Regions from separate parts of the Methylophilus sp. OH31 genome, predicted to be linked through region 4. Evidence: predicted binding sites of a transcription regulator. Region 4 holds the regulator's gene; each other region holds the start of a gene.

Evidence for each region. The regulator sigma-54, encoded in region 4, starts transcription at its own class of promoters, with help from an activator protein. The targets are predictions, from matches to a motif close to TGGCACNNTTCCTGCT.
Region 1: ssuD (FMNH2-dependent alkanesulfonate monooxygenase) is a predicted target of sigma-54. The motif match lies at 1,202-1,217, and genes of this name have one in related genera.
Region 2: OH31_RS00875 (CmpA/NrtA family ABC transporter substrate-binding protein) is a predicted target of sigma-54. The motif match lies at 2,719-2,734, and genes of this name have one in related genera.
Region 3: OH31_RS10725 (class II aldolase/adducin family protein) is a predicted target of sigma-54. The motif match lies at 5,123-5,138, and genes of this name have one in related genera.

What each region holds. Positions count from the first base shown of each region.
Region 1 covers NZ_BAUS01000004.1:17,202-24,767, reverse strand. Annotated here, with positions in the region: gene OH31_RS06725 (acyl-CoA dehydrogenase family protein) at 1-987, opposite strand, end outside; gene ssuD (FMNH2-dependent alkanesulfonate monooxygenase) at 1,369-2,502, shown strand; gene OH31_RS06715 (acyl-CoA dehydrogenase family protein) at 2,511-3,731, shown strand; gene OH31_RS06710 (amidohydrolase family protein) at 3,751-4,605, shown strand; gene ribB (3,4-dihydroxy-2-butanone-4-phosphate synthase) at 4,624-5,331, shown strand; gene OH31_RS06700 (SfnB family sulfur acquisition oxidoreductase) at 5,406-6,638, opposite strand; gene msuE (FMN reductase) at 7,085-7,566, shown strand, end outside.
Region 2 covers NZ_BAUS01000001.1:207,316-214,881, forward strand. Annotated here, with positions in the region: gene OH31_RS00865 (efflux transporter outer membrane subunit) at 1-1,236, shown strand, start outside; gene OH31_RS00870 (nitrate regulatory protein) at 1,324-2,592, shown strand; gene OH31_RS00875 (CmpA/NrtA family ABC transporter substrate-binding protein) at 2,941-4,251, shown strand; gene ntrB (nitrate ABC transporter permease) at 4,271-5,191, shown strand; gene OH31_RS00885 (ABC transporter ATP-binding protein) at 5,215-6,024, shown strand; gene OH31_RS00890 (alginate export family protein) at 6,112-7,566, shown strand, end outside.
Region 3 covers NZ_BAUS01000007.1:295,643-303,208, forward strand. Annotated here, with positions in the region: gene OH31_RS10700 (bifunctional (p)ppGpp synthetase/guanosine-3',5'-bis(diphosphate) 3'-pyrophosphohydrolase) at 1-1,926, opposite strand, end outside; gene OH31_RS14830 (DUF1328 domain-containing protein) at 2,018-2,191, opposite strand; gene OH31_RS10710 (hypothetical protein) at 2,493-2,993, shown strand; gene OH31_RS10715 (NAD(P)H-dependent oxidoreductase) at 3,147-3,698, shown strand; gene OH31_RS10720 (sigma-54-dependent Fis family transcriptional regulator) at 3,753-4,886, opposite strand; gene OH31_RS10725 (class II aldolase/adducin family protein) at 5,183-5,905, shown strand; gene OH31_RS10730 (ABC transporter substrate-binding protein) at 5,922-6,980, shown strand; gene OH31_RS10735 (ABC transporter substrate-binding protein) at 7,027-7,566, shown strand, end outside.
Region 4 covers NZ_BAUS01000010.1:83,095-90,660, reverse strand. Annotated here, with positions in the region: gene gltA (citrate synthase) at 1-848, opposite strand, end outside; gene OH31_RS11970 (anhydro-N-acetylmuramic acid kinase) at 1,014-2,141, opposite strand; gene tyrS (tyrosine--tRNA ligase) at 2,262-3,500, shown strand; gene OH31_RS11960 (RNA polymerase factor sigma-54) at 3,546-5,093, opposite strand; gene lptB (LPS export ABC transporter ATP-binding protein) at 5,100-5,846, opposite strand; gene lptA (lipopolysaccharide transport periplasmic protein LptA) at 5,858-6,514, opposite strand; gene lptC (LPS export ABC transporter periplasmic protein LptC) at 6,530-7,162, opposite strand; gene OH31_RS11940 (SIS domain-containing protein) at 7,189-7,566, opposite strand, start outside.

The sequences.
Region 1 (7,566 bases), on a different contig from region 4:
ACTGGTTGCCAGCAAGCCGCGATCTTCCTCGGTGAGAGCCAGACCCTTGGCCCAGGCGATATCCAGTTTTTCTGCCGCCTGATTAGTCAGTGCACGCGTTGCTTCCAGGCCGACCCAAAATTCGCCGTAATGGGCGAGGATGTAAGGGTCCTGGCTGGTGATATCAACATTGGCATTCTTCCATGGCCGGGCTTCGCGCAAGGTGTAGTGTTGCGCGTCGTTAAAAGCGCCTTCGGCAATACCGAGGTAGATATTGGTCAATATGAGTTGCGCGATCAGCGGCCGCAAGCAGGCAAACGGATTGCTGAGTGGCCCGGGCTCGGTGAGTAGCTCGTTTTCTTCCACCCTGACTTTTTCAAAGTTCACGCTGCCGCTGTCGGTTTGGCGTTGGCCGATATTGTCCCAGTCATCGAGGATGGTCACGCCGGTACGCAGGGTCGGGATGGCGGCAATCACCAGCTGACCATCCGTCTTTTTAATGGCAGAAGCAATCAGCATCTCGGAGTCCATGGCGCCCGAGCAAAAGCTTTTTTTGCCTGAGAATTCATGCCAATGGTCATAACTTTTGCACAGCGTACGCTCATCCAGCGGATTGAGCGCATTGCCCCAAAACCAGTTGGATTGCGCGGTTTGCTCGTACCAGCGCTCCCATTGGTCGGGCCGGGAGAAGAGGCGTACCGTTGCCAGCATCAGATGTTGAAAGCCATAGACATGCGCAATCGAGCTGTCTACTTTGGCAAACTCTCTGACCACTTGCAGCGTCTCTTGCCAGTTGGCGCCGTAGCCGCCGTACTGGCGTGGGATGATCAATGACAGCAGGCCGCTGTTGCGGATCGCATCCCGTTCCAGTTTTGGCGTACCGCCCTGATGATCCCGTTCCACGGCGGTCAGCGAAAACGATTCTGCCAGTTGCTTGGCTACCGCCAATGCATGCTGGCCTTCATTGAGGCGTGCCGTTGGCGGAATTGCAAAAGTATTTATATTCAAAAGTAATATCCATCTGGTTGCATATGCTTAATAGTTCAGCAGGATTTGTGCCAACTCCGGCAGGGGCCGTGAATCACTACTTCTATGGCATCAATTGCCGGATAAATGTAAAAATAATTCTTATAAATCATATGGTTGAGAAAATGTTGAATGGTTTTCCGGCCGCATCGTTTTTTGCCGGACAGCGATCTCCGTCACCCTGTTGCTGAATAATCAGCACACATGCTGCTGATACAGCAGCACCCGCAGAAAATATGCTGATTATTCAGCAACAGCATTCGGTGTCTTTGTAAGTGACTGAATCTAATGATTTTTATTTGTGGCATGCTCTTTGCACTAGGCTTTCCATGTATGCAGCATGAATAGAAGGAAACACACAACATGGAAATATTCTGGTTTTTACCCACGCACGGTGACCAGCGTTATCTTGGCACCAGCACAGGTGCCAGACCGGCAACACTCTCTTATTTAAAGCAGATTGCACAGGCAGCAGACCGCCTGGGTTACGGCGGGGTGCTGGTGCCCTCCGGGCGCTCTTGCGAGGATGCCTGGGTGATTTCCTCGGCCTTGATCAATGAAACCAGACAGCTCAAATTTTTGGTCGCGACGCGGCCCGGCTTTATTTCACCGGTGGTATCTGCGCGCATGGCATCGACGCTGGATCGCATTTCCGGCGGGCGTTTGCTGATTAATGTGGTGGCGGGCGGTGACCCGGTAGAGCAGCAGGCGGAAGGCAGCTTCCTGGATCATGATGCCCGCTATGTCGAGGCAGAAGAATTCCTGTCTATCTGGCGGTCGGTATTGACTGAAGACGCCGTCGATTATGAAGGCGAGTATTTACGCGTCAAAGGTGCGAGTTTACCGACCGGCAGCCTGCAAAAGCCTTATCCGCCGCTGTTTATTGGCGGGGCCTCTGAGGCGGCGATTCAGCTCAGTAGCAAGCATATTGATGTGCATTTGACCTGGGGTGAGCCGCCAGCAGCTGTGGCCGAAAAAATCAGGGTCATTCGTGCGGCGGCTGCAGCACAAGGCCGTAGCATCCGTTTTGGTATCCGCTTGCATGTGATTGTGCGCGAGACCAGCGAACAAGCCTGGCAAGCGGCTGACGAACTGATTTCGCATGTTACCGATGACACCATTGCTGCGGCACAGGCAGCCGTCGCCAATTTTGATTCGGTGGCGCAAAAACGGATGACCGAGTTACACCATGGCCGGCGTGACAAACTCGAGGTCTCACCCAACTTGTGGGCTGGGGTAGGGCTGGTGCGGGGCGGGGCGGGCACGGCGCTGGTGGGTAATCCACAAGAGGTGGCTGACAGGATTAAAGAATATCAGGCACTGGGCATTGATTATTTTATTTTCTCTGGCTATCCGCACCTGGAGGAGTCTTATCGCGTGGCTGAATTGCTGTTTCCCTTATTGCCTGTTCACCAGCAGGCCAGCGCCGAAGTCAGTATCAATACCAATATGACGGGGCCGTTTGGTGCGGCCAAACCGGTCAAGCATGCGGCATAGGAGGGATGATGACTCTGGCACTGAATTCACGCCTGGACGACGTTGAGGCATCACATGGCATTGTGTTTGGCGGCACGCCACGCGAGCGGGCCAAACAGCTTTGCGACTATCTGGCAGAAACCGCGATTGAGCGCGATGCCGCAGGCGGTACACCGTATGAACAGCGTCAGGCGGTACGGGATAGCGGGCTGTTGAAGTTGCTGATACCGAAAACCTATGGCGGCCTAGGCGGCAGCTGGCAGGAAATCTACAGCATTATTCGCCAGATCGCGCGTGTGGATAGCTCAATCGCCCAGGTACTCGCGTTCCAGTTTTTGATGCTGACCTCGATTCGCCTATACGGTAGTGAGGTGCAATGGCAGCACTATTTCAAGCTGACTGCCGCGCAAAACCTGTGGTGGGGCAATGCATTGAACCCTTTGGATAACCGCACCGTGGCACGTAAAGCGGCGGCTGGCTATGTGTTTACCGGGCAAAAGAGCTTTTGCTCCGGTTCTATGGATTCTGACTACCTGATTGTGTCGGCCATTGAAGAAGGCACAGGCAAGTTTCTGGTGGCCGCGGTGCCGACTGATCGTAGCGGCATCCAGCTCAATGGTGATTGGGACAATATCGGCCAACGGCAGACAGACAGTGGCAGCGCTGAATTTAACCAGCTGCGGGTGGAAGACAGCGAATTGCTGATGAACCCTGGCCCGTTGAGCTCGCCATTTGCCAGCCTGCGTTCGTTGGTAGCGCAACTGATTTTTACCAATATTTATCTCGGCATTGCCGAAGGCGCGCTGGCAGAAGGTGCGAAATATACGCGTAGCAGCAGCCGGGTCTGGTCAGGCTCACTGGCACAGACCATACACGAAGACCCGTTTACCTTGCTGCATTACGGCGAGTTCTGGGCCAGCTTGCATGCGTCGGCCGTGCTGGCAGATCATGCGGCAGGCTTACTCGATCACGCCTGGCAGCAAACTTTGGGCCTGGATGAGTTGACCCGTGGCGAACTGGCCTTGGCGGTGTTCTCGGCCAAGGTCAACGCGACGCGTGCCGGGCTGGATGTCACTACGCGCGTGTTTGAAGTGGCAGGCGCCCGGGCCACCACTGCCAAGCTGCGCATGGACCGCTTCTGGCGCAATTTGCGCGTGTATACCCTGCATGACCCGGTGGATTACAAACTCAAGGATTTAGGGGATTGGGCACTTAACGGTCAGTACCCCACACCGAGTTTCTACGCCTAACGCATACTAAAGAAAGTTTATGAAACAAAAAATTATCGATCTACGCAACCGTCCTGCGTTTCTGCATGACTTTTTTGGCGCTACGCCCAACACCCCTGCTTATGACACTGCTAAATGGCTCAACCAGCGTGTGGGTTCGCTTGAACCCGAGCATTTTCGCCGCTCATATACGGTAGAAGGCTATTTGCAGGAGATCGACCAGGCCGGGATTGATTTTGCCGTGGTGGTGGGGCGTGAGACGCCAGACCTGACCATAGATGACCAGCAGATTGCCGACCTGGTCAAACACAGTCCCAAACTGGTGGGCCTGGGTTCGGTGGATATTGAAAGCCGTGGCATAGACAGTGCCTTGGCCGCCATTGAAAAAGCCGTCAACCATTACGGTTTCAAGGCCATTAATATCGAACCCGGCTTTGGCAAACCGGCACGCCAGGTCGATGACCTCATTTTTAACCCGGTCTACGAGGCTTGCCAGCAGCATGGCGTACCCGTGTGCGTGATGTCCGGCCCCACCACGCCAGACCTGGACTACGCGCACCCGAACGCGGTGGCCAGGCTGGCCAGGAAATACCCCAACCTCAACATTATTTGTTTCCACGGTTATTACCCGTATGTGAATGAAATTGTCGGTGCGGCGTTCCGTTATCCAAACCTGTACCTGGTGCCCGATATGTATATTTTCCAGCCTGGCGCCGAATTATATGTACAGGCGGCGAACCAGTTTCTGGGAGATCAGTTACTGTTCGGCACCTCTTATCCTTTCAGGCCGATGAAGCAAACCATAGATGACTTTGCCGCATTGGGCTTTAAAGATGCGGTGCTGGAAAAAGTGTTTTATCAGAATGCCGCACGGTTATTAAACCTCAGCGTTTAGGATTTAAAGGAAAGCAGCATGTTACAAAAAACAGAACAGTTTGATGCAGTCACCGATGCGGTCGAGGCCATCGCCAATGGCGAGTTTGTGATTGTGGTGGATGATACCGACCGTGAAAATGAAGGTGATCTGATTATTGCCGCTGAAAAAATTACCACCGAAAAAATGGCGTTTCTGGTCAGGAATAGTAGCGGCCTGGTCTGCGTGGGCATGTCCGCGCCACGTTTACAGGCGCTGGATTTACCACAAATGGTGACGCATAACGCCGACCCATTCAGGACAGCGTTTACCGTCAGTGTCGATTACAAATATGGTACCACCAGTGGTATTTCCGCCGCTGACCGTGCACTGACTTTGCGGGCATTGGCAGACCCGTCCAGCCAGGCCAGCGACTTTCATCGGCCCGGGCATATTTTCCCCTTGCGTGCTCGCTTGGGTGGCGTGCTGGAGCGGCCAGGGCATACCGAAGCTGCGCATGACCTGGCCGCGATGGCCGGTTTGCAACCGGTGGGGGTGTTGTGCGAAATCGTCAATGACGATGGCAGCATGGCCAGGCGCCCAGACTTGCTGCGCTTTGCCAAACAGCACGGCTTAAAGATGATTACGATTGCCGATATGATTGTTTACCGTGAGCGGCAATTGCAGGTGGCCTATCCACGCCAGCCTGTGCGCCCTGTTAGGCAACAAAGCACATTGCTCGATGCAGCCATGGTGTATAGCGGTTAAATCAACGATTGATCAATACAACAAAGCCCTCATGCGAGGGCTTTGTTTTTACTGTAGCTAGTTTAAGTCTATGCTTAAATCCACGGATGACGAGGCGGTTTGACCTGGTTCAGGCTGTAATTGCCCACGGCATGATATTTCCAGCGTACCGGGTCATGCAGCGTATGGGTACGGGCATTGCGCCAGTGGCGGTCCAGGTTGTACTCACCCAGCGTAGAACGTGTACCGGCCAGTTCAAACAGTTTGCTACCTGCCAGCAGCGCGGTTTCGGTACTCAATACCTTGGCTTCTGCCACGGCAATGGAGGCTTCTGCCACGGTGTCTTCATTCGGGTTGCGCTGGGCTTCGTCTATGTACTCGCCGGCGCGAGCCAATAAAGCCTCGGTGGCATGCAAGCGAATCTGCAAATCGCCAATGTCTTTAATGGTATGTGGATCTTCGTAACCATGCTCCAGGTCAGTATCAATCCACGGGCGGGTATGGTTACGAACAAAATGCAGCGTATCCTTGAACGCGGCGCGCGCAATGCCAGTATCTACCGCGGCCTGGATAATCTGCGCCACCGGGCCCATGGCAGTGGGGCGGTCAAATGCCAAATGGTGTGGCAACACATACTCGCTGGGCACAAAGATATTTTCCAGCAGGGTGGTACCGCTGGCCGTCGTGCGTTGACCAAAACTGGACCAGTCATCAATGATCGTCAGGCCTTCTGCACCGGCCGGTACAAAAGCCACCACGGTATTGTCGTGCTCATCTTTGGCCACTACCGGTACCCAGTCAGCCAGCAAAGCGCCAGAAGAATAGAATTTTTTGCCGTTTAAGAAGTAGCCGCTGTTGGTAGGTGTCAGTTTGGTTTTGACATCATTGACACTACGGGTGCCAATTTCAGAAAACGCATTGCCAAAGCGTACGCCTTGCAGCACCAGCTCATAAAAATACTTTTTCTGGAAATCCGTGCCGTCCAGGCGCAGGCCTTCCACCATATACAAGTGGTTTTGCGGAATCTGCCCGATGCTGGGATCGGCTTCTGCCACCGTAGCAATGACTTCAGCCAGGGTTTTGTTCGACACAAACGCGCCGCCATATTCTTTCGGCACAGTAATGCCCCACAGGCCGCTGCTGGAGAATAAATCCAGTTCCTTGCGCGGCAGGCGTCTTTCCTTGTCGCGTATTGCCGCTTCTTTGGCGATTTCACTCGCGACTTGTTTGGCCACGGCAATCGCTTCGGCGTCACTGGTGATCACGTGCGCCGGTTGGCGCGGCGGGTGCTCGGGCAAATGCGCAATCTTGCTTGCATGTGCAGTCATATTGAATCCTTGTCAAAGTAAAGGTTGGGAATAAAGGCGCAGTGTTTCCATTAAAAAGCGGCTGCGCGTTGCCTTACTGCATTGCATTTAATATGCCACTTGTTAAGTGTTTGAATTTAAAAGATAAGGTTGGGTTGTGGGTTTTTGCACGCCTCTATAGAAACAGTTTTCTGCTGAATGCCTGCTGATTAATCAGCAACTGCACGTTGCTGCCAGGTCATTTCAGATCGGCTTGACTGCTGCATTTTGAGAAAAGTTGCTGATATATCAGCAGTGCATCAGCAAAACTAGCCTGAATTCAACACGTTGAAAATCACAAAAAACATCATAAGTGTTTGATATTTATAATTAATTTAATCTGGCATGGATGCTGCTAATAGTATTAGTGAGCTGGCCTGCCTGCGATTGAACACACAAAGCGGCAGCAGCAACCTTAATTAGGAGTCATGATGAGCCGTCCGTTAAAAGTCACTGCCGTTTCCGGCAGCTATAAGTTGCCTTCCAGAACCGCTGCACTGGTGGAAGCAATCACCCAAAAACTGGGGCAGCAATTGCCTATTGATCTGCATGTGATCGAGTTAAGTGAAATAGGCAGCAGTCTGGTCGCTTCTTACGACCCCAAAGCGCTGCCAGTGAAAGTGCAAAAAGATATCCAGGCCATTGAAACGGCTGACCTGCTCGTTGTGGCGACGCCGGTCTACCGCGCGTCTTATACCGGCTTATTCAAACACTTGTTCGACCTGGTTGATTATGAGGCCTTGGTCGATGTGCCGGTATTACTGGCGGCGACCGGTGGCAGTGAGCGCCATGCCTTGATCATTGATCATGAACTGCGCCCATTGTTCAGCTTCTTCCAGGCGCTGACCTTGCCGATTGGTGTCTATGCCACCGAAGCAGATTTTGAAAACTATCAGGTGAAAAGCGAGGC
Region 2 (7,566 bases), on a different contig from region 4:
AATAACCGCGACCTGCAGGTGGCTGCGCTGACCATAGAACGGTCACGCGCCCTCTACCAGGTGCAACGTGCCGACCTGTTTCCAACCATCGCCGCGAGCGTCACTGAAACCGCCTCCAAAGGCATGGCCAGTGCTGCCAACAATACTGCAGGCAATACCTCAGGGGCGACCACTGGCACTGCGGGCAGCAGCAATAGCAGTGGCAATATCTCGCATATTTACCGTGCAACCGTAGGCTTTAGTGCATATGAGCTGGATCTGTTCGGCCGCATACGCAACCTGAACCAGCAGGCCTTGCAAACGTTTTATGCCAATGAAGATAATCGCCACAGCACACAGATCAGCCTGATTGCCGAAGTGGCGACCGCCTGGCTAACCCTGGCGGCAGACAAAAAGCGACTCGCGATTGCCGAGCAAACCCAGCAAAGCCAGCAAGCCACTTACGATATCAACCAGAAAATGTTTGAACTGGGCGTTGCCAATGCACTGACCTTAAAGCAGCTGCAAACCAGTGTCGACAGTGCACGCGTGGCAGTGGCCACCTACAATATGCAAATCAAGCAGGACATCAACTCCCTCAACCTGCTAGCGGGCAGCATGGTGCCTGATCAGTGGTTGCCAGCAGGCAACTTGTCCAGCGTGGTCGCGACCACAGCCTTACCTGCCGGAGTCAGCTCGCAAACCTTACAGCAACGGCCGGATGTCCGTGCAGCAGAACACTTGCTGGAAGGCGCCAATGCCAATATCGGCGCATTACGCGCGGCTTTCTTCCCCACCATCAGCCTGACCACCACGGTAGGTTCAGCCAGTACCGAATTATCCGGCCTGTTTGCCAAAAATTCCGGCATCTGGACCTTTGTGCCGCAAATCAGCGTACCGCTGTTTAACGCGGGGCGTAACCGTGCCAATTTGACCTCCGCAGAGAAAAACCGCGATATTCTGCTCGCACAATACGAAAAAACCGTGCAAACTGCGTTCCGCGAAGTGGCAGACGTGTTGGTGCAGCGTGAAGGTTTGCAAGCACAACTGGACGCCCAGCAGTCACTCACCGCTGCTGCGAATGCGGCATTCCAACTGGCTGATGCCCGCTTTAAAAATGGGGTCGACAATTACCTGGTGGTACTGGATGCACAACGCACGCTTTATACTGCAGAGCAATCGCTGGTCACGTTGCAATTAAGTGACGCCGCTAGCCAGCTGACCTTGTATAAGGTCATGGGCGGCGGCTGGCATTAGTGAGTGCATGCATGAACATCATCGTTTTAAACATTAAAGATAAAGATAACCACCAAGTCGCGCACACTTCTTGCTTGGTGCCTAGTGATGAACACAGAAATATCCCCTGCCCAAACCATTACCTTGGCCAAAATCAGACATATCGAGGAGCTGGAGCGACTCGATAGCTGTATCGCATTTGTCGAAAAAATTGGCCAGTTGATCCACCTGATCCAGGCCGAACGTGGTGCTAGCTGCCTCTATATTGCCTCCAATGGGCGACGCTTTGCACCTGAGCGCGCTGACATTATTACGCAAAACCAGGCCATGGAAGCCAGTTTTAGAGAGGCGCTGCAACAGCACTTGCATAGAAACGCGCTGGCAGATGCCAAACAATTGACACTGACCTCGTGGATCTTGCTAGGCCTGGACCAACTGACTTCTTTGCGGCATCAGATCACTTTGCAAAAGATCAGCTTTGCGGACTGTATTGAATCTTTTAGCCGCTTGATCGGCAGCCTGATTGCACTGATCTTTGAGATCACCGACAGCTCGGTCAATAGCAAGATTTCCACCTGTTTGCTGACGCTTTACAACCTGATCCAGGGCAAGGAATTTGCCGGGCAAGAGCGTGCAGTGGGTGCCTATATGTTTGGTTCAGGCAGCCTGCAACTACCGCATCAGCAAAAGCTGTTTGAACTCATCGCCCAGCAAGACCGCCATTTTGATTTATTCTGCCAGTTTGGCAGTGAAGAGGTACGCCAGTCATGGCTGGCGCTGCAGGCAACCAGCTGGCACCAGCAACATCAAAAATACCGCACCAAACTGAGCGCAGCCAAAGACCAGCAGACGCTCAACCCCAGTAGCGCAGATGTCTGGTTTGAATTGTGCAGCCAGCGTTTAAGCGCTATGTGGCAGATTCAATGTCAGCTCATCCAAACCATGCATGAGTTGTTGGCCGGGCTGGCTAGCAAAGCCAAGAGCGACTTTGAGCAAACCCGGCAATATTTGGATGCCATTCAGGCAACACCAGCCGCTGCGCTCAACAGCACCTTTTTCAACCTGGCAATTCCAGTTGAGAATGCCTTGAATTTTCAGACGCATGATACGTCGCAGGCGTATCCGATGGCCTCCATGATTACACTGCTGCAACAGCAGTCGCGGCAAATTGCCGAGATGGAAAGTGAGTTGTCTGATACCAAAAAGGCGCTCGCCGAACGCAAGCTGATCGAACGTGCCAAAGGCCTGTTAATGAGCACGCGCGGGCTGAATGAAATGGAAGCGTATAAAACCATGCGCAGCATTGCCATGGAGCAAAACCGCAAGATTATTGATGTCGCTGAAAACATTCTGGCGCATCACGCACAACCGGGCTAAACGCCCGTCAAATTGGTGCATCCGCACACGTATGGTGCGGACAGCACCGCGCTGAAAAGGTTGCATAAAAATGCAACCATCCAAAAAAACCAATATAGAACAATCACTTAAAAATAACGCTTCAGCTGGCACGGCAATTGCTAATTTGGCTTGAGGCTTCAGCTAACGGCGGTTGAAAATCTCGTGTGATACCAGCCTGGGATGTAGCGTGGCTGGGCAGTAAACAAGTCGAATGACTTGTGCAGTAAAAGGACAAAGGCGTCCTGAGTGTAGACAAAAAACAGTCTGCGTTCAGGACGCCTTTTTGTTTTTTAACTTTCCCAATTGATTGATGATTAAGGAGCAGCAATGAGCAGTTCTGACAAAAATAATGTGACACCCACTTCAACGGTCACCGAAGTATCCACCACCGAGCAAGTAGACCAGCAGCGCCGTCACTTTTTCATGAACACCTTGGCAGGTGCATTTGGCGCGGCTGCCATGATGAACATGGTGCCCTCTGCGATTCGCAGCCAGGCTTGGGCAGCAGGCTCAGATGCCCCTGAAATCACTGAGGTGAAAGTGGGCTTTATCCCGCTGACGGACTGTGCGCCGATTATTGTCGCCTCACAAATGGGCTTCGATAAAAAATACGGTATCAAAATCGTGCCTTCTAAAGAAGCTTCGTGGGCAGGCGTACGTGACAAGCTAGCCAATGGTGAGCTGCATGCTGCCCATGTACTGTATGGCCTGATTTACGGTGTGCAACTAGGCATTGGTGGCCAGCAAAAAGACATGAATATTCTGATGGCGCTGAACAACAATGGTCAGGGCATCACACTATCCAACCAACTCAAAGAAAAAGGCGTGACCAGCGGCGCGACACTGAAACGCCTGCTGGATAATGAAAACCGCGACTTTACCTTTGCCCAGACTTTCCCGACCGGCACCCACGCCATGTGGTTGTACTACTGGCTGGCCAGTTACGGCATCAACCCGATGCAGGACGTAAAAACCATTGTGGTACCACCGCCACAAATGGTGGCCAATATGCGCATCGGCAATATGGATGGCTACTGTGTAGGTGAACCATGGAACGCACGTGCCATTTACGACAAGGTAGGCTTCTCTGTTGCCACTTCGCAAGATATCTGGACCGATCATCCGGAAAAAGTACTGGGCACCACCGCTGAGTTTGTGGCTAAAAATCCAAATACCGCACTGGCACTGACCAAAGCGATTCTGGAAGCTTGCCGCTATATCGATGCGACTAAAAACCGCCAAGAAGTGGCCAAACTAATCGCGGGCAAAGCCTACGTCAACGCGCCTGAGGAAGTCATTGAAGGTCGCTTCCTCGGCCACTACGACAATGGTATCGGCAAAAAATGGGAAGACCCGAACTACATGAAGTTCTTCAATGACGGCAAGGTCAACTTCCCTTACCTGTCTGATGGCATGTGGTTCCTCACACAGCACAAACGCTGGGGCTTGTTGAAGTCTGACCCTGACTACCTGGGTATCGCGAAAAAGGTCAACCGTATCGACATTTATACCGAAGCAGCCAAATCACTGGGCATTGCGGTGCCAGATGCCATGCGTAGCAGCAAGCTGATCGATGGCGTGGTCTGGGATGGCAAGGACCCGAAAGCCTATGCCAGCAGCTTCAAGGTGAAAGCCTAATCTTTAAAGGAGAATCACCATGAATGTCGTCAGCTTGAAGAAAGAAAACATCATGCAAAAAAGCGAGGAAGCTGTCACCACAGCACCTGCGCAACCAGTTGTTGCTGTGGTTACCCCTCTCTCAACCACAGCGGCAAAAGCCACCGCGCCCAAGCGCGGGGCATGGGTGGCAACGGCTAAACGAGGATTTGAATGGCTGTTGCCGCCTGTGATTGGCTTGATGGTATTCGCCGCCATCTGGGCCACGGTAGCTGCCCTGACACAAGGCTTGCCAGGCCCGGTCAAGACCTGGCAATCGGCTGTCGAGCTGTTCAGCGACCCGTTTTATATCAACAACCCAAATGACATGGGCATAGGCTGGAACATTCTGAGCTCACTGCAACGTGTGGCGACGGGTTTTGGCCTGGCAGCGATTGTCGGTATCCCGATGGGCTTTGTGATTGGCCGCTATGCCTTTATGTCCAGAATGGCAGCACCGATTATCAGCCTGCTCAAACCGGTGTCACCGCTGGCCTGGCTGCCCATTGGCCTGCTGGTATTCAAGGCGGCCAACCCGGCTGCGATCTGGGTGATCTTCATCACCGCCGTGTGGCCAATGATTATCAACACCGCCGTCGGCGTGAGCAAAGTGCCGCAAGACTATATGAATGTGGCCAAAGTGCTCAACCTGTCCGAATGGAAAGTCGTGACCAAAATTCTGCTGCCTTATGTCATGCCTTACATGATGACCGGTGTCCGCCTGTCGATTGGCGCAGCCTGGCTGGTGATTGTGGCGGCAGAAATGTTGACTGGCGGCATGGGCATCGGCTTCTGGGTGTGGGATGAGTGGAACAACCTCAATGTAGAGCACATCATCATCGCCATTTTTATTGTCGGCATTGTCGGTTTGTTACTCGAACAGTTGCTGGTGCTGGTGGCAAAACGCTACAGCTACGAATAACCCGCAGGAAAAGGATTCTTATTATGACGACCAATGTAATGCAAGACCGTTATGTCCTGATTGAAAACGTCAACATGACGTTTCACACCAAAAAAGGCAGTTTTCAGGCGCTGAAAGATATCAACCTGAATATCCGTGAAGGCGAGTTTATTTCCATCATCGGCCACTCTGGCTGTGGCAAGTCTACGGTACTCAACCTGATTGCCGGGTTGCTGCAACCCAGTGAAGGCTACCTGTTTTGTGCCGGCCGTGAAATCTCCAAGCCTGGCCCTGAGCGTGCCGTGGTGTTTCAAAACCACTCTCTGCTGCCATGGCTGACCTGTTTTGAGAATGTCTACCTGGCTGTAGAACGCGTATTTGGCGATAAAGAAGGTCCGGCACAACTGGCAGAGCGCACCCGCGCAGCACTGGAGCTGGTGGGTTTAAGCCACGCCATTGAAAAACGCCCGAACGAAATTTCCGGTGGCATGAAGCAACGCGTCGGTATTGCGCGCGCACTGGCCATGGAGCCTAAGGTATTACTGCTGGACGAGCCATTCGGCGCGCTGGACGCCCTCACCCGTGCTGGTTTGCAAGATGAGCTGATGGGCATTATGGCGCGTTCCGGTTGCACTGCCGTGATGGTCACGCACGATGTAGACGAAGCCGTGTTGCTGTCAGACCGCATCGTCATGATGACCAACGGCCCGGCAGCGACCATAGGCGAAATCCTGGACGTCGATTTGCCTCGTCCGCGTAAACGTCTGGAGCTGGTAGAAGACCCGGCGTATACGCATCTGCGCAGCGAAGTATTGAAGTTTTTGTATGAGCGCCACGCTAAAAAGGCAGCATAGATATAAGTAGTGCTGACGGGCGGTCACCCGCCAGCACTGCATACCTCATCGAAGTATGGTTACCCCACATAGAAAAAGGAGCAACACATGAACGCTAACTCACACCCACGCTTACGTCAAGTTTCAGTCGCGCTATTGCTGGCGGCTTTTAGCATGCAGGCGATGGCTGAAGAAGAGATCATCCCTGAATACACTTTTATGGATGCCATTAAAACCGGCAAAAATATGACCAGCTTTAGACTGCGTTATGAGAATGTAGACCAGGATGGCTTGCAACCGCCAACCTTGCCGAATGGCACGGCTAACCCAACCGCAACGAAAGAACTAAAAGATGCTAATGCCCTGACCTTGCGCAGCCTGATTGGCTGGCAAACTGCGCCCTACCATAACTTTAGCTTTGCTGCCCAGTTGATCAATGTATCCAAATTGGCTGATAACTTTAACGATAGCACCAACAGCACGCTGACAAATAGTGTTTCCAACCAGGCTCGTAATATCGAATACGCAAAGGTAGTGGACCCTGACTACACCGGCCTCAACCAGTTATTTGTCGAATGGACCGGCATTAAAAACACCCGCGTACGTGCGGGCCGCCAGCAAGTGAACTTGGATAACGTGCGTTTTATTGGTGACATTGCTTTCCGCCAGGTCATGCAAGTGTTTGATGGCGTATCGGTGTTCAACAAAACCATTCCTGATACCGAAATTTTTGTTGCCCACTTTGAAAGCCTGGAGCAAATCACAGCCAAGCACCGTTCAGATGGCGCACTGGATATCGTGAATGCACGTTACCGTATTTCACCCACTGAGTTTCTGGTCGGCTATGCTTATCTGGATGGTTTCCAGGATTTAGGCATGGGCCGTGCCTGGTTCGGTAACGGCACCACAGGCGCAGCGATTGCTGCAGGCAAAGGTGGCGCAGCTAACCAGACAGCCGATCAAGGCAACAAAATTATTGGCGTACGTCTGGACGGCACCCATCCGTTCACACCTAACTACCGTGCGCACTACACTGCCGAATACGCCAAACAATCCGACTACAGCAATGGCGACACCCGTATTGATGCGCACTACTACAAACTGGGTGGCGGCTTTGGTATCGATAACTTCAATATGCGACTTGATCAGGAGCTGCTGTCCAGCAATAACGGCAAGTATGCCTTCCAGACGCCATTGGGCACCAACCACCTGTTTCAGGGCTGGGTAGACAAATTCTTGGCAACACCGCTTGAAGGCATTAAAGATACCTTTGTTACCGCGACTTACCGCTATGGCGATTTCTTGTTCTTTGCCGACTATCACCTGATTGATTCAGATGAAGACTTCCATACTGTCGGTGGTGGCACCAGCAGCAAAGGTTCGCGTTACGGTAAAGAGTGGAATGCTGCCGTGACCTGGAATGTGGATAAAAACTGGATGACCAAACTGGAGTACGGCCGTTTTACTGAAGGTGACCGTTATGCCCTCACCGCCAACGTCCCAGATAGCGTCGCGGGTAACCGTGGCCGTGTTCGCGACACCGAAAAATTATGGCTGACTGCC
Region 3 (7,566 bases), on a different contig from region 4:
GCTAATAAACGTGCAGGCCTGGCGGTGGATGGTGACGCTGTGGTTGCGTGTCAGGTAGCCGACGATGGGCTCTGGCGACACCGGTTTGCAGCATCTGGCCATAGTGGTTTGCACATTGCCTATGCCTTCAATGGTGACCCCTGCATGGTTGACCTGCGAAGCGGTTGGGCGTTTGACCAGTGGCGGTGCGGGTGCCGGTTCGGCAGGGGCGATTTCGCCCTGGATGGTAATGGCAATCTGGTGCTCGCTAATGTCACCGCGCCCAATCGCCGCCAGACAATCTTCCAGTTTCTGAAATTGCAGTTTTTGTGCGATACGTTCCAGTGGCAGGCTGCCTGCCCCGGCTCTATGCAGTTCTTTATCCAGCTTGGCGCGGCCTTGGGCGACATTCTCTTCAAAGTGCTGGTACTTGAACCAGTGCCTGACCTTGGCACGTGCGCTCGGGCTTTGTAAAAAGCCCAGTGACGCATTCAGCCAGTCGCGGCTGGGCGCACCTTGTTTGGCGGTGAGGATTTCTACGCGCTGCCCATTCTCCAACTGCGTGTGCAGTGGCACAATCTGGCCATTGATTTTTGCGCCTTTGGTTCTATGCCCGAGGTCGGTGTGCAAGGCATAAGCAAAATCAATCGGCGTGGCGCCGTGCGGCAAATCAATGACCTTGCCTTGCGGTGTCAGCACATATACCTTGTCCTGAAACAGTTCACTATTAAATTGTTCCAGCAAGTCGCCATGGTCGGCCACCTCATCTTTCCATGAAAGAATCTGGCGTAACCAGGCAATTTTTTCGTCGAATTTGGCATCAGACTTGGCACCTTCTTTATAACGCCAGTGCGCCGCCACGCCTAACTCTGAATGCTGGTGCATTTCAAAGGTACGGATTTGTACTTCCAGCGCGAGGCCGCGCGGTCCACTCACCGCCGTGTGTAGCGAGCGATAATTGTTGCTTTTCGGGCGCGCGATATAGTCGTCAAACTCGCCAGGAATCGGCTGCCAGAGATGATGCACCAGGCCCAGCGCGGTATAGCAGTCCTTGATGTCATCGACCATGATGCGCACGGCACGCACGTCATACAGCTGGTTAAACTGCAGATGTTTGCTCTTCATTTTTTTGACGATGCTGGAGATATGTTTGGGTCTCCCGCTGACATCGGCCTTCACGCCGGCTTGAGTCAGCTCATGCTGTAACTGTGCGACAACATCCGTGATGTATTGCTCACGATCAACGCGCCGCTCGTCGAGCATCTTCGCCACTTCTTTGTAAAGCTGCGGCTCCAGGTAACGCAACGATAAATCTTCCAGCTCCCATTTCAACTGCCACACGCCCAGCCGATTGGCCAGCGGGGCAAAGATGCTCTGGTTTTCGCGCGCAACCTGCGCCTGGCACGCCGGGCTGGCGCCCGAGAGGTGGCGCAGCAATTGCGTGCGCTCTGCCAGTTTGATCAGTACCACGCGGATATCCTGCACCATGGCCAGCAGCATTTTGCGTAATGCTTCCAGCTGCTGCGCCCTGTCATTGTGTTTGTTGTCAGCAGGTTGTGCCCCGTCGACTTCGCTTAGCGCCTGAATATGGGACATACGTGCGATGCCCTCTATCAAGCTCACCACCGTTTGCCCGAACTGGCTGGATAGGTTATCAGACCAGTCGCTTAACAAGTCAGGCGCGGCCTGTAAGATGGCGGCTATCAGGCTATCTGCATCCATATTCATTTCAGCCACAATGGCGGCAGTCCCCAGGGCGTGTTGCAGTAAGGGGCTGTCGTTGATAGCGTATTTTCCGCTATACAGGGTGGCTGCCAGTTCGCCAGCCTGGCGAATCTGCGCTAACTCATGCGCGGTGAAACGTTGTGGTAAAGACGCAATCCATCCAGCGAGCGCTTGGGGATCGTTAGATATTGGTGTGTGTGCAGGGCGACGGGCTGAAACCATAAAGTATTATCGCCGCGATTGCGCATGAGCGTAAAGCTAAAACGCGCCCGGACAATTTGTCAGGGCGCGCGATGGGGGATTCTCGCTGCTTTTATGCGAACAGGCTGATCCCCAGCACCGCCGCCAGGGCAATCCCAATCGCCAGCAGCAGGAAAATGAAGAAGAACACTTTGGAGATCGTTGCGGCACCAGACTCAATGCCTCTGAAGCCCAGTAAACCGGCAATAAAAGAGATCACAAGAAACAGCAATGCATAATAAAGCATAGGTCTGACCTTTCATTTTAGACAGTGAAGATGATGGCATCTTAAAAGACCGGGCCAGCTTGTCCTATCGGTAATTTGCTAAATGATTGGTCAGAATCAGCCTACGTGGTGATGGTTTACAAGCGTTAATCAGCTTCGCTGACTCATCAAATGCGCTATATTATGTGGGACTTGATGTTGTGGCCTGCAACAGCTTTGTGCGCATAAGTGAGTGTTGACTCACTATGACAATAAGCAATGAATACGCACCATCGTGAGTCTGCCCATTTAAATAAAAAAATCCTTATGAAGGGAGCGCGCCATGCGTTCGATTCACACCATACCAGCGACCGCTCGCCTCGCATGTTTGCTCATGATCGTGCAATGCCTGCTGCCCGCTTTCGCCTTTGCCGCCAGTGATAGCGCCAAAGTGATTCTTGGGCCGTCGCATAAAACCGGCAGCAAAGCCGAGGCAAGACCGGCAGTGATTGCGCTCGTCAGCATGGATGAAGTGTTGCCCGATTGCCAGCAGCAAGTCACGGTGACAAAAGTCAAAACAGTCGCTTATAGCGAGAGTGGTATCACGCCGGAGAAAATTGGCGTTGACTGGCTGGGGAGCAAACTGGATATTGCGACCAATGTCGGTGAAAACCCGGTGCTATCGCTGGAAGAAATCCAGGCGGCTAACCAGTTTATCAAGGTCGGCAAGCGTTACCTGATTCATTTTCAGCTCTGCGGTGATGGCGGTGTTCAGCGTAGCCTGATTAATATGTACGCCGAACAAATGACGCCTGCGCGCCCTGTGCGCAAAATTAAAACCTAGAGGCATAGTCAGAGGTGTTGCCTAGCCAACATTTTGGCGACGTTTGTTGTTGAATTGGCAGCATCTGTTTTTCAAGTGATTGATTATGAAGGGTTTAAATCTGGCATTTTATTTGCTGTTAAATCAAGACATTGTTTAATCAGGAAAATCGAAATGCCACGAATTATTGGAGTCTCCGGAAATATTACTGCACCCTCAAGAACCTTGTCGCTGGTGGAGTCTGTGGTGACCAAGGCCAGCCAGAAGTTTCATAGTCCGGGTGAGGTGATCGATATTTCCAAACTGACGGCAGATCTGGGGCCTACTGTGTCCTTTAACCAGTTTCCCCCCGCGTTGGCGCAAGCCTACGATAAGCTGCATCAGGCCGATATTATCGTCATTGGCACGCCAGTGTATAAAGCTTCTTATACTGGCTTGCTCAAGCACTTTTTTGATCTGGTCGACCCGAAAAAACTCACTGGTAAAGTCGCTATTTTGGTGGCAACAGGAGGCAGCGATCACCATGCGCTGGTGCTGGAGTCGCACTTAAGAAGCCTGGCCAGCTTTTTTGGTATTTACACTATCCCGACCACCATTTATGCTCGGGATGCAGAGTTCACGAATTACCAATTGGACAGTGCCGCGATTGAACAGCGTATCGACCAGGCGCTAGAACAGGCCGCTGTGTTGATTAAGCAGCATTTGCCGGAAACGCTGGTTGCCTAGCAGGTCATTTGCAAGATTCAGCATAAAAAAAGAGGGGATATATTCCCCTCTTTTTTATGCGATCAGGTTGAGTTCTTTTAACCTGGCGCGCAAGATATTGCGGCTGATGCCCAGCAGTTTGGCGGTATGCACCTGATTGTTTTTACTGTGCTCATAAGCCTTGCTGACCGTGGTGCCATTGATCAGCTCATATAAATTTTCCGGGGCTTGTTCAAACAGCTCTTCGAGAATATTTTCCAATTTATAGAGCGCACTTTGGCGCTCATAGCTGACCCTGCTTGGCAGCGGTGCCGTGATGCCGCTGTCTTCATCAGACGTAAACTCTGGCCGGTTAAAGCTGATTTTGGGTAAATTCAGGTCTTTTGGATAAAGCGTATCGGAGGTACTCACCAGTACCGCACGGTGAATGACGTTTTCCAGTTCACGAATATTGCCCGGCCACGGATATTCCATCAGTAGCGAAGTGGTTTCGGGGGCCAGTTTGTGGTCCGAAGTGTTCAGCTTATTGCGATATACGGCCAGAAAATGCTCAACCAGCGGCAGGATATCGCCACGACGTTCGCGCAATGGCAGTAATTCAATCGGCACCACCTTAATTCGGTAATACAAGTCTTCGCGGAAACGTCCCGCTTTGACGGCTTCTTCCAGGTTCACATTGGTCGCCGCAATCAGGCGCACATCAATCGGGATCGGCTTTCTTGAGCCTACGCGCACGACTTCACGCTCTTGCAGCACACGCAATAATTTGACCTGTGTCGACTGTGGCAAGTCGCCGATTTCATCCAGGAACAGTGTGCCGCCATTGGCGGTTTCAAACCAGCCAACTTTGGAGGTGTTGGCGCCGGTAAACGCGCCTTTTTCATAGCCAAACAACTCGCTTTCAACCAGGGTTTCTGAGAAAGCGCCGCAATTAATGGCCTGGAACGGGCCGTTTCTGCGGTTGCTCAATGAGTGGATATGGCGGGCAATGAGTTCTTTACCCGTCCCTGTTTCGCCAATGATCAGCGCGGTCGCATTGCTGGAAGCAATTCTTTCGATCAAAGACAGCAGATTTTGCGATTTGGGATCGCTGAATACCAGTGCACTTGCCCGTACGGACAAGCTGACGGCAGACGGATTGGGGTGTGTGATCACATGGTCAGTACGTTCGGTGTACGAATCACGGATATCCCATCGTTGTGCGCTCATCATTGACTCCTTATTTAACAGGCGAGTCACTATATTACATTGATCATTAATAAGTCAAAGTTCTATAAATTATAACAATATTCACATTGGTTATATTAAAGATAAGCCAGATCATGGGCGGGAATTCAACATTTTGCTGTGTTAATCGCAACACTTGTTGCCGGGGCAACAGGTGCTTGGCATCGGTGTTTTTTCTAAGTGTCTAATTATTATAGGTAAATTTTACCTGTTGCAAGTGGCACAGTCTTTGCCAAGTAGTTCGTGTTGTTTTCGCATGAATTTTGAAAGGACTGACAATGACTGTCGTGACTGTTAATACTGAACTGGATCTGGATCATTACGTAAACGAAACTGTGGCGGAAGCCAAACTGGCTTTTGAGGTCTTTCGCGAGACGGATAGCATCACTGCCAATGGTACCGTGGGCTTTGTGCATCGCGTGCCAGGCCAGGATAAATTGATCATCGTGAATGACCCGGGCCCGTTTAACAAAGGCAAGCCGATTGAAGCAACCGTGGTGGGCTTTGATGGCACGGTCTATGCCGGCAAAGGCAGTGGCGCAGGCGCTGGTCGTTATACCAAATTGTTCCAGGTGCGCCCGGAAGTCACCACGATTTCGCATATACATTCCACCTACCTGGGTGCCTGGGCACAAACACACCGCACATTGCCTATCCGTTATGTGCCGGTGCAGCGCTTCAACCTGATTAAAGAGTTGCCGATTTATATTGACCGCCGCCAGCAGGAAGTTGATTTTATCCTCGACCAGATTGCGATTAATCCACATCACACGGCGATTCTTGAAGCCAATGGTGGTGCCACGGTATGGGGTAAGCAAGGTCTGCGCAAACTGGCAGAGTTTATTCTGTTGCTGGAGGAAGGCGCCAAGTTGCAAACCCTGGCAGAGGCCCTGGGTGGCTCCCGTGAGTATGGCCCAGGCGTGTTGAAGCAACAATGGAAAATGTCCAAGCTTTACGACCAGGCCAAAGAAGAAGGCTTGTTGCGTCCTTCCGACTTGTAATCACAGGAGCTACCAAGTGAGCACAGCACAACATATCGATCAAATCTGGTTTACCCGTTGCCCGGTGCCGACTGCTACTGGCCTGGCCTATAAATTAGGCTGGCTTAATGAAGAGTTTGCGCGTGACAACATTAACATTGCCACGTTGCAAGAAGCGCCCAAAGAGTTATCCAAGCATCATTACGATCATGAGTTACCTTCGTTGATTCGTGAGGGTGGCAACTTGCTGGCGCTGGCCGCCAAGGCACAAGGTGCGCCGACCAAGCTGATTGGCTTGACCTGGATTGATGAATGGCAAGCGATCCTGGTGCGGCCGGATAGTGGCATTACCACGCCTGAGCAATTGAAGGGCTTGCGCCTGGCCTTGCCGGCGTTTATCGAGCATCCGATTGCCAGCCATGTACGCGGCAGCAGTATTGCTCGTGGCATGAGCCTGCATGGTTATAAAGGCGCTTTGAATATCGCTGGTTTGACGCTGGATGATGTGGCTTTGGTCGAGGTGCCTTCTGGTCGTGGTAATCGTAATGGCCGTGATAACCCCAATGGTCTAGGTGAGTTGTGGTCTGGCCTTGATGCACTTATCGAAGGCAAGGTCGATGCGGTATATGTAAAAGGCGCATCTGCGGTGGATGCCGCTAAGCGTGTGGGGGCTGTGGTGGGTATCGATCTCGATAGCTATCCTGAGTTGTCCAGCCGCGTCAATAACGGCACACCGCGTCCGATCACGGTACATCAGTCATTGTTGGACAACCATTATGACCTGGTGGTGCGTTTCCTCTATCAAACGTTGCGTGCGGCAGATTGGGCCAAAAGCAACCTCAAGGGTGTGCGCGAAATTCTGGAGTCCGAAACCCGCTCGGGCGAAGACGGCGTGACGACGGCTTATGGTGAGAACTTCCATTTGCAACTGGCGCCTGATTTGTCCCCTGAGCGCGTAGAGCTGTTTCGCCAGCAAAAGAACTTCATGCTGGTGCATGGCCTGTTGGACAAGGATTTTGACCTGGATGCGTGGATCGATTTCAGGCCGTTGCGTGATGCAGAACAGCAGTTGCATCAATATGCGGCGGTTGCCTGAAGCAAGTAAGTAAGCCTCGCGGCTTAAGCGTAAATAAGGAGTAAGTGTGAGCAGATTTTTAAACTATGTATTTTCGGCATTGGCGGTGACTGCATTCACTATGTCAGGCGCCCACAGTGCTGAAACCGACCCGAAAGTGGTGAGAATTGCCACCGTGGCTTATAACCTCAATGGCAAGACGCACTATCTGGGTAGCACCGAGCTGGCCAGTGAAACCGGTTTGGATGAAACCTTGGCTAAGCGCGGCGTCAAGCTGGAGTGGGTGCCTGCTGCCACGGCGATGGTCGGCCCCATCGTCAACGAAGCCTTTGCCAACAAGAGCATAGACTTCGCGGCCTATGGCGATTTACCACCGATTATTTTGAACGGCTCCAAGCCACGCGTGCAATTAGTCGCGCCGTGGGGACGTAGCGGTAACTCTTATCTGGTGGTGCCCGCCAATTCAACAGCAAAAAATATTGCTGACCTCAAAGGCAAGCGCATTGCCTTGCATCGGGGCCGTCCGTGGGAGATTCCATTTGCCAACCTGGTGCAGAAAAACGGCTTCAAGCTGACCGACTTCAAGATTGTGAACGTGAATCCGCAA
Region 4 (7,566 bases):
CTGACGTCGCCAATCTCTTCCAGCATGTTCAATGTTGCTTCGTTGGCACCGCCATGGGATGGGCCCCACAAAGAGGCAATCCCGGCCGCGATACAGGCAAACGGGTTGGCGCCGCTGGAGCCAACCAGGCGTACGGTAGAGGTAGATGCGTTTTGCTCGTGATCTGCATGCAGAATCAGGATACGCTCAAATGCACGTGCCAGGATCGGGTTGGGTACATACTCTTCGCAAGGGGTCGCAAACATCATATGCATAAAGTTTTCTGCGTATCCCAGCTTGTTTTGGGGGTACATAAATGGCTCGCCTACATTGTACTTGTAGCTCCAGGCGGCAATCGTAGGTACTTTGGCCAGTAGACGCATGGCGGCCACCCGGCGAGATTCCGGATCAGCCACATTGTTATTGTCGGGATAAAACGCAGCCATGGCACCTACGACCGCAATCATGACTGCCATCGGGTGGGCATCGCGGCGGAAACCGCGAAACACATTGCTCATCTGGTCGTGCAGCATGGTGTGCTGGCTGATGGTGTCGACGAATGCTTCACGTTGTTGCAGGTCCGGCAGTTCGCCATTGAGCAGTAAGTGCGAAACTTCGAGGAAGTTACAGTTTTCTGCCAGCTGTTCAATCGGGTAGCCACGGTAATACAGCAACCCTTGTTCACCATCAATAAAGGTGATGCCGGAGGTGCAAGAGGCCGTAGACATAAAGCCAGGGTCAAACGTGAAATAGCCATGTTTGCCCAGGTTGCGGATATCGATCACATCCGTGCCAAGGCTGCCCTTTAAGACGGGCAATTCAATTGCGGTACTGTCGTTGTCAAATGTAATGGTCGCTTTGGTAGCCATAACGCACTCTGTTTAAGTCAAGGTTGTCTAAATTATACGCAATCGTTTTTGAATATGGTGGCTTGTAAGGAAATGAGGGGAGAAAAGTTCAAAAATCGCCTTCAATCCTGCACCAGTTTAAATCAAACGTTGAGTGCATTCGCACTGCTTTAGGGTGTCTTAGTCCTAATTCGGATAAATCGCGCCTAATACCCGTGGCCCTGCTGCACCGGTGACGGCAGGCAGGTTGCCGGGTTGATGATCCACGCAACGTTGCGCCAGCCAGGCAAAAGCAACGGCTTCCACCCAGTCGACGCCAATTCCCAGGCTATCCGTGTGTTGCACTGGTCGGCCGCACAGGGTTTGTAACCTGTCTATCAAAGCAATATTGTGCGCACCGCCGCCACAGACATAAATTTCTGCGGCACCGCTACAATGCTGTTTCAAGGCATTGGCGATCGTCACTGCCGTCAATTCCAGCAGCGTACGGGCGACATTCTGTGGCGTGTCAGCATGGGCTTGCAGGTGTGCATGGAGCCAGGCCTGGTTAAACAGGTCGCGGCCAGTGCTTTTAGGGATGGGCAGGGCAAAATAGGCGTCAGCAAGTAAAGCGGCCAGCAAGGCTGGATTGACATCGCCACGTACCGCCCAGGCGCCACCAGCATCATAGCTCTGGCCTGTGTGCTGCAGGGTCCAGGCATCCATGAGTAAGTTGCCGGGGCCGGAATCAAAGCCAATCACCTTGCCGCTCACCGGCAAGTCGCTCAGGTTGGCGATGCCGCCAATATTCAAAATGACGCGATGTGTGTCAGGTGCTGCAAAGATTGCCTGGTGAAAGGCGGGCACTAATGGTGCGCCTTGCCCGCCAGCCGCAATGTCGCGGCTACGAAAGTCGCCGACTACGGTGATGCCAGTGCGTTCCGCCAGGCGTGCATGGTTACCCAGTTGCAAGGTATAGGCCTGGCCGTTGGCCAGATCAGGACAGTGGCGTATGGTTTGCCCGTGGCAGCCAATCGCCGTCACGGCTTCTGCCGATACATTGGCTGTTTGCAATAAGCCTTGCACTGCCGCTGCGTAGAGGTCGGCCAGCTGATTGGACACTATAGCGGCGGTATGTAATTCGTTGACGGCTGGCGTATGCAGATCCAGCAGGATTTGTCTGACATCCGCCGGATAAGGCAGGAAGTACTGGCTTTGTTGCTGCAGGTGCTCACCGTGTTGCGCGACTAGGACTGCGTCCACCCCATCCAGACTGGTACCAGACATCAGGCCGATAAACAGGCGCGTTTGAGTGGGTGGGGCAGAAAAATTCATAAGGCATAAGTGTAACACTGCTCATGCCTGGCTTACAGAAATGCATGGGATTACGTTAAAATAGCTGTTTTACTTTCATGACGAGGCGTGCGCAACGCGCGCCTCAAAAAAAGAACCTTTATGACAGACGTAAACCAAGCTTCAGTGACGACTGAAGCACTGAGTCCAGAGATTGTGAACGCACTGGCGATTATCAAGCGCGGTGCCGATGAACTATTAATCGAGCAAGAACTGATTGAAAAGCTGAAAACCGGCAAACCCTTGCGTGTGAAAGCAGGCTTTGACCCCACCGCACCTGATTTGCATCTGGGGCATACCGTGCTGATTAACAAATTGCGCCAGTTGCAGGATCTGGGGCACCAGATTCAATTCCTGATCGGTGACTTTACCGGCATGATTGGTGACCCGACGGGTAAAAGTACCACGCGCCCGCCGTTAACGGTCGAACAGGTGAAGGCGAATGCCGACACCTATTCCGAACAGGTATTCAAGATTCTGGACCCGGCCAAAACTGAGATTGTGTTTAACTCCAAGTGGTTAAGCGACCTCGGTGCCGCGGGCATGATCAGGCTGGCAGCCAGCCATACAGTCGCCCGTATGCTAGAACGCGATGACTTCTCCAAGCGTTTCAAAGGCAACCAGCCAATCGCGATTCATGAATTCTTGTATCCCTTATTGCAGGGCTATGACTCTGTGGCTTTGCAGGCCGATTTGGAACTGGGCGGCACAGACCAGAAATTTAACCTGCTCATGGGCCGTGAATTGCAAAAGCAGGCTGGCCAATCGCAGCAATGCGTGTTGATGATGCCGTTGCTGGAAGGCCTGGACGGCGTCAATAAAATGTCCAAGTCTTTGGGTAACTATATTGGTATCAGCGAAGCGCCTGAGACGATTTTCGCCAAAATCATGTCGATTTCTGATGAACTGATGTGGCGCTATATCGACCTGCTGTCATTTGCCACCCTGGAAACTATCGCCCAGTGGAAAGCACAAGTGGCTGCTGGCGACAATCCACGTAATATCAAGGTCGGTTTTGCACAGGAGATCGTTGCCCGTTTTCACGGCCAGGCGGCGGCTGAAAAAGCCCTGCAAGACTTCCAGACCCGTGCCAAAGGCGGGATTCCTGATGATGTGCCTGAGGTAGCAGTAGCGATTGATGGTGATAGCATCAGTATCAGCCAGTTGCTGAAACAGGTGGGCCTGGTGGAAAGCACCAGTGAAGCCATGCGTGCCGTGCAACAAGGCGGCGTGAAGCTGGATAGCGTAAAAGTTGACGATAAAAACCTGTCATTGGCAAAAGGGGTGACCGTGGTGGCACAAGTGGGCAAGCGCAAGTTTGCCAAAATCACCATCCAGTAAACAGGCGTTACCGATAAAAAAGGCCGCATTTGCGGCCTTTTTGTTTTACAGCGATTTGCGTAAATTGGCTGGTGGGATATTCAGCGATTCGCGGTATTTGGCAATGGTGCGGCGCGCAACCACAATGCCTTGCTGCGCCAGCGTATCGGTGATTTGATTGTCGGACAATGGTTTTTTCTGGTTTTCTTCAGCGACCATTTGTTTGATGAGCGCGCGAATGGCGGTGGCAGAACATGAGCCGCCTGCATCGGTGGCGACTGAGCTGCCAAAAAAGTATTTAAGTTCAAATACACCGCGTGGCGTGAGCATGTACTTATGTGTTGTCACGCGAGAAACCGTGCTTTCATGCAAGTCGAGCTCTTCGGCAATTTCGCGCAATACCAGGGGCCGCATGGCAATTTCACCATGTTCAAAGAAATTGCGCTGTCTGTCCACAATCGCTTGCGACACACGCAAGATGGTAGAAAAGCGTTGCTGGATATTTTTAATCATCCATTTGGCTTCCTGCATCTGGCTCTGCAGATATTGGCCGGAGCTTTCACGGTTGCGCTTGAGGATATCTGCATACAACTGATTGATACGTAGTTTGGGGATCACGCCATCATTGAGCGACGCCATCCAGATGCCTTTGATTTTTTTGACCACGACATCGTGCTGAATAAAGTGGTCATGGCTAAAGGTCGCAAACTCGTTGCCTGGCTTGGGGTTTTGCTGGCGAATCAGTTGTTGCGCGCCTTTGAGTGCAGCTTCGTCGCAAGTGAGTACCTTGCGCAATTTGACAAAGTCTTTGTTGGCCAGCAATGCCAGATGATCTTTGGCAATCGCCATCGCAATACGCAAATAAGGTGTCTCAGGCGGCAGTACTTGCAGTTGTAGCAAGATGCATTCACGCAGGTCACGTGCACCGACGCCGATCGGATCCAGGTTCTGGATCAATTTCAGTGCGGTTTCCAGCTCCAGTAACTCAATTTCCAGCTCTGGCGGCAACAGGTCGACAATCTCCTGTAGATCCTGCTCTAAATAACCATCATCGTTAATGCTGTCGAGCAAAAATTTCACCAGATCCATGTCACGCTTGGATAGATGTGCCAATTGCATCTGGTTGATCAGGTGTTCGCGCAGACTGATATTGTTGGCGTCCTGGCGAGAGAAGTCACTATCTTCATCATCGAGGTTGTTGCGGCCCGCTTCGTCCCAGTTGCTGGCACTGCCAAACTCTTCGTAGTCATCTTCAAACTCGGGCGGCGTGAATTCTTCATTCAGATTTGGTTGTTCGCCTTCAGTGCCGCTCGTTTCGTCACGTGGTTCATCACGCAGACTCTCTGCAGGGGGAGTGAGGTCGTTTTGGGTCGCGACATCAAATGAACTTGCATCCACCTGCTCTGTGTCTGTCGAGCTGGTGGCCAATGGCGAGTTATCTTCAAATTCTCCTTCTTCGCCATCTGCCATTTCCAGCAGCGGATTTTCCTGCAGGATGGTTTCCAGCTCCTGGCTTAACTCCAGCGTGGACAACTGCAACAGGCGGATGGACTGCTGAAGTTGCGGGGTGAGCGCCAGGTTTTGTGAGATGCGTAATTGCAGGTTTTGCTTCATATCAGGTTACAGCCTAAAATTCTTGCCCAGATAGACTTCACGTACGCCTTCGTTCTGAATGATTTCGTCTGGCGTGCCTGCGGCAAACACAGCGCCTTCATTAACGATGTACGCCCGGTCACAAATATCCAGGGTTTCACGCACGTTGTGGTCTGTAATCAAAATGCCGATATTCTGGCTGCTCAGGTAGCGGATAATTTTCTGGATCTCAATCACCGCAATCGGGTCAATCCCGGCAAATGGCTCATCCAGCAGGATGAATTTCGGGTCTGTGGCCAGGCAGCGCGCAATCTCTACACGGCGGCGCTCGCCGCCCGACAGGCTGACTGCCTGGCTGTGACGGATATGCTGGATATGTAATTGATCCAGTAAAGACTCCAGCCGCGCTTCACGCTCTTCTTCCGTGTAAGGGCGGGTTTCCAGGATTGATAAAATATTATCAGTCACCGTCATTTTACGAAAAATGGATGCTTCTTGTGGCAGGTAAGCCAGGCCCATGCGGGCGCGCTCGTGCATGGGCGCGCGGCTGACATCTGCCCCATTCAGCGTAATGCTGCCGTCGTCCAGTGCGACCAGGCCAACAATCATGTAAAAGCTGGTGGTTTTGCCAGCACCATTCGGGCCGAGCAAACCAATCACTTCGCCGCTGCGTAGCTCAAGTGTAGTGTTTTTAACCACGGTGCGTCCCTGATAGGCTTTTTTCAGGTGGCTGACACGTAAGTGGTTATGATCTGGTGAAGCTGTTGTCTGCATAAGGCCGGTCTTTAGGGTTGCGCTTTCGTAGGCTCATTAGTGGTGTCGGCGGGTGCCGGTTCCACTTTGATTTGCAGTGAGCGGTTCATGCGCAGCCCTTGTTGCGAGGTTGGCTTGTTATCAATCACAGGCGGCGTGGTTTTGTTCTTGGGCTGAATGGTCGCTTTGACGCGGCTACCGGCGGTACCATTGGGGTTAGCCTTGGTGCCGCCAATGACTTCGGCGTACTCTGCATTGGCGTCATAACTGATGTAGTCACCGGTGACCAGGTCTTCACCACGTTTGACCCAGGCGTTGGTGTATAGCTGTACCTTGTCCATGCGCGCGTTGTATTCAATACGCTGCCCACTGCCTTGCATCCATTCGTCTTTGCCAGTGCGTTTTTGCTTGAATGTGGTCGGGTTGCCGGTACAGGTGCTGTGCTGAAAGCCATCCTGGTCTTCACGCACAATCATTTTGTCGGCTTTGATTTGCAGGGTGCCCTGGTTGAGGATCACATTGCCGGTATAAATACTGATCTTTTTGGCATCATTCACAGTCACGGTATCCGCTTCCAGCTCAATCGGCTGGTCACGGTCAGACTCTTCAGCCAGCACGCTGGTTGACCACGATAGCAGTGCCCATAAGGTCAAGCAGGTGGCATAAAATAATGGCTTGTGCGTGTTCAACTCATTTCTCCAGAATCAACGACCCTTGTGATTGCCTGTTTTCGCCTTCGCTGCCGGGCTTGCAGTTTTTGCGACTGCGGGTGCGCGTACATAATGTACATGCACCCGGTTAAATAATTGCATGGTGCCTGCCTTGTTATCAAAACGCATGCCGGTACCTGTGATCACCGTCGCCGGTAGCTGGCGGATAGTGACCGGCAAATCGGTGTAAGCGAGGTCTGTATCCGGTTCCAGCGTTAAATGTTCGGTTTGCAACTGCATTTCAGGCTTGGCCAGCGTGCCCTGGCGTATGACCTTGACCTGCTTGCTAAACTCGACCAGTTTACCATTGGCTGACACTTTGCCGTGCTGGCCATGAATTTGCGTGTAAGGTTTATCCTGCCCAAACTGGGTGAAACGCGGGCGCTGTAATTCGGTATAGTCGTTATCCGGAAAATGGCGCATTTCTGCCGCAGCTAACACGTATTTGGTATTGCCAGTGGCGTCGGTACGCGTGCTGACAAAGTTATAGAGCATGTAGTCCGGATCGTGACGACTTAAGCGGCTCAAGCTCAGCGCCTGCTCCTGTACGGTCTGGTTAATCCAGAATGTCAGCAGCGCTAAAAACAGCATTAACGCAATTGGCAATAAGATGGGGTGTTTAAGCATGCGGGCGTTCCAGGGCGTCAGTGAACCTAAACGATTTTTGCCTTGAGTAAATCATGCATGTTAAATGCGCCCACTAATTGCTGCTGCTCGTTCACTGCCATAAACCCGTTAATTTTATATTGCTCCATCAGGTTGACTGCTTCAACCGCCATTTGTTGCATGCCCAATAAACGTGGCTGCGTATTCATGACCGTTTTGATTGATTGTTGCGTATCGGTGGCACCTTGCATAAACAGGCGACGCAAATCGCCGTCGGTGAATACGCCGATCGGGTGTTGTGCGCTATCGACAATCGCTGTAAACCCCATGCCTTTGCTCGAAATCTGTGCAATCGCTTCCTGTACGGTGCCATGCTCGCTGATAGCGGGGATCGCATCCCCCGTGCGCATGACATCTTTAATCCT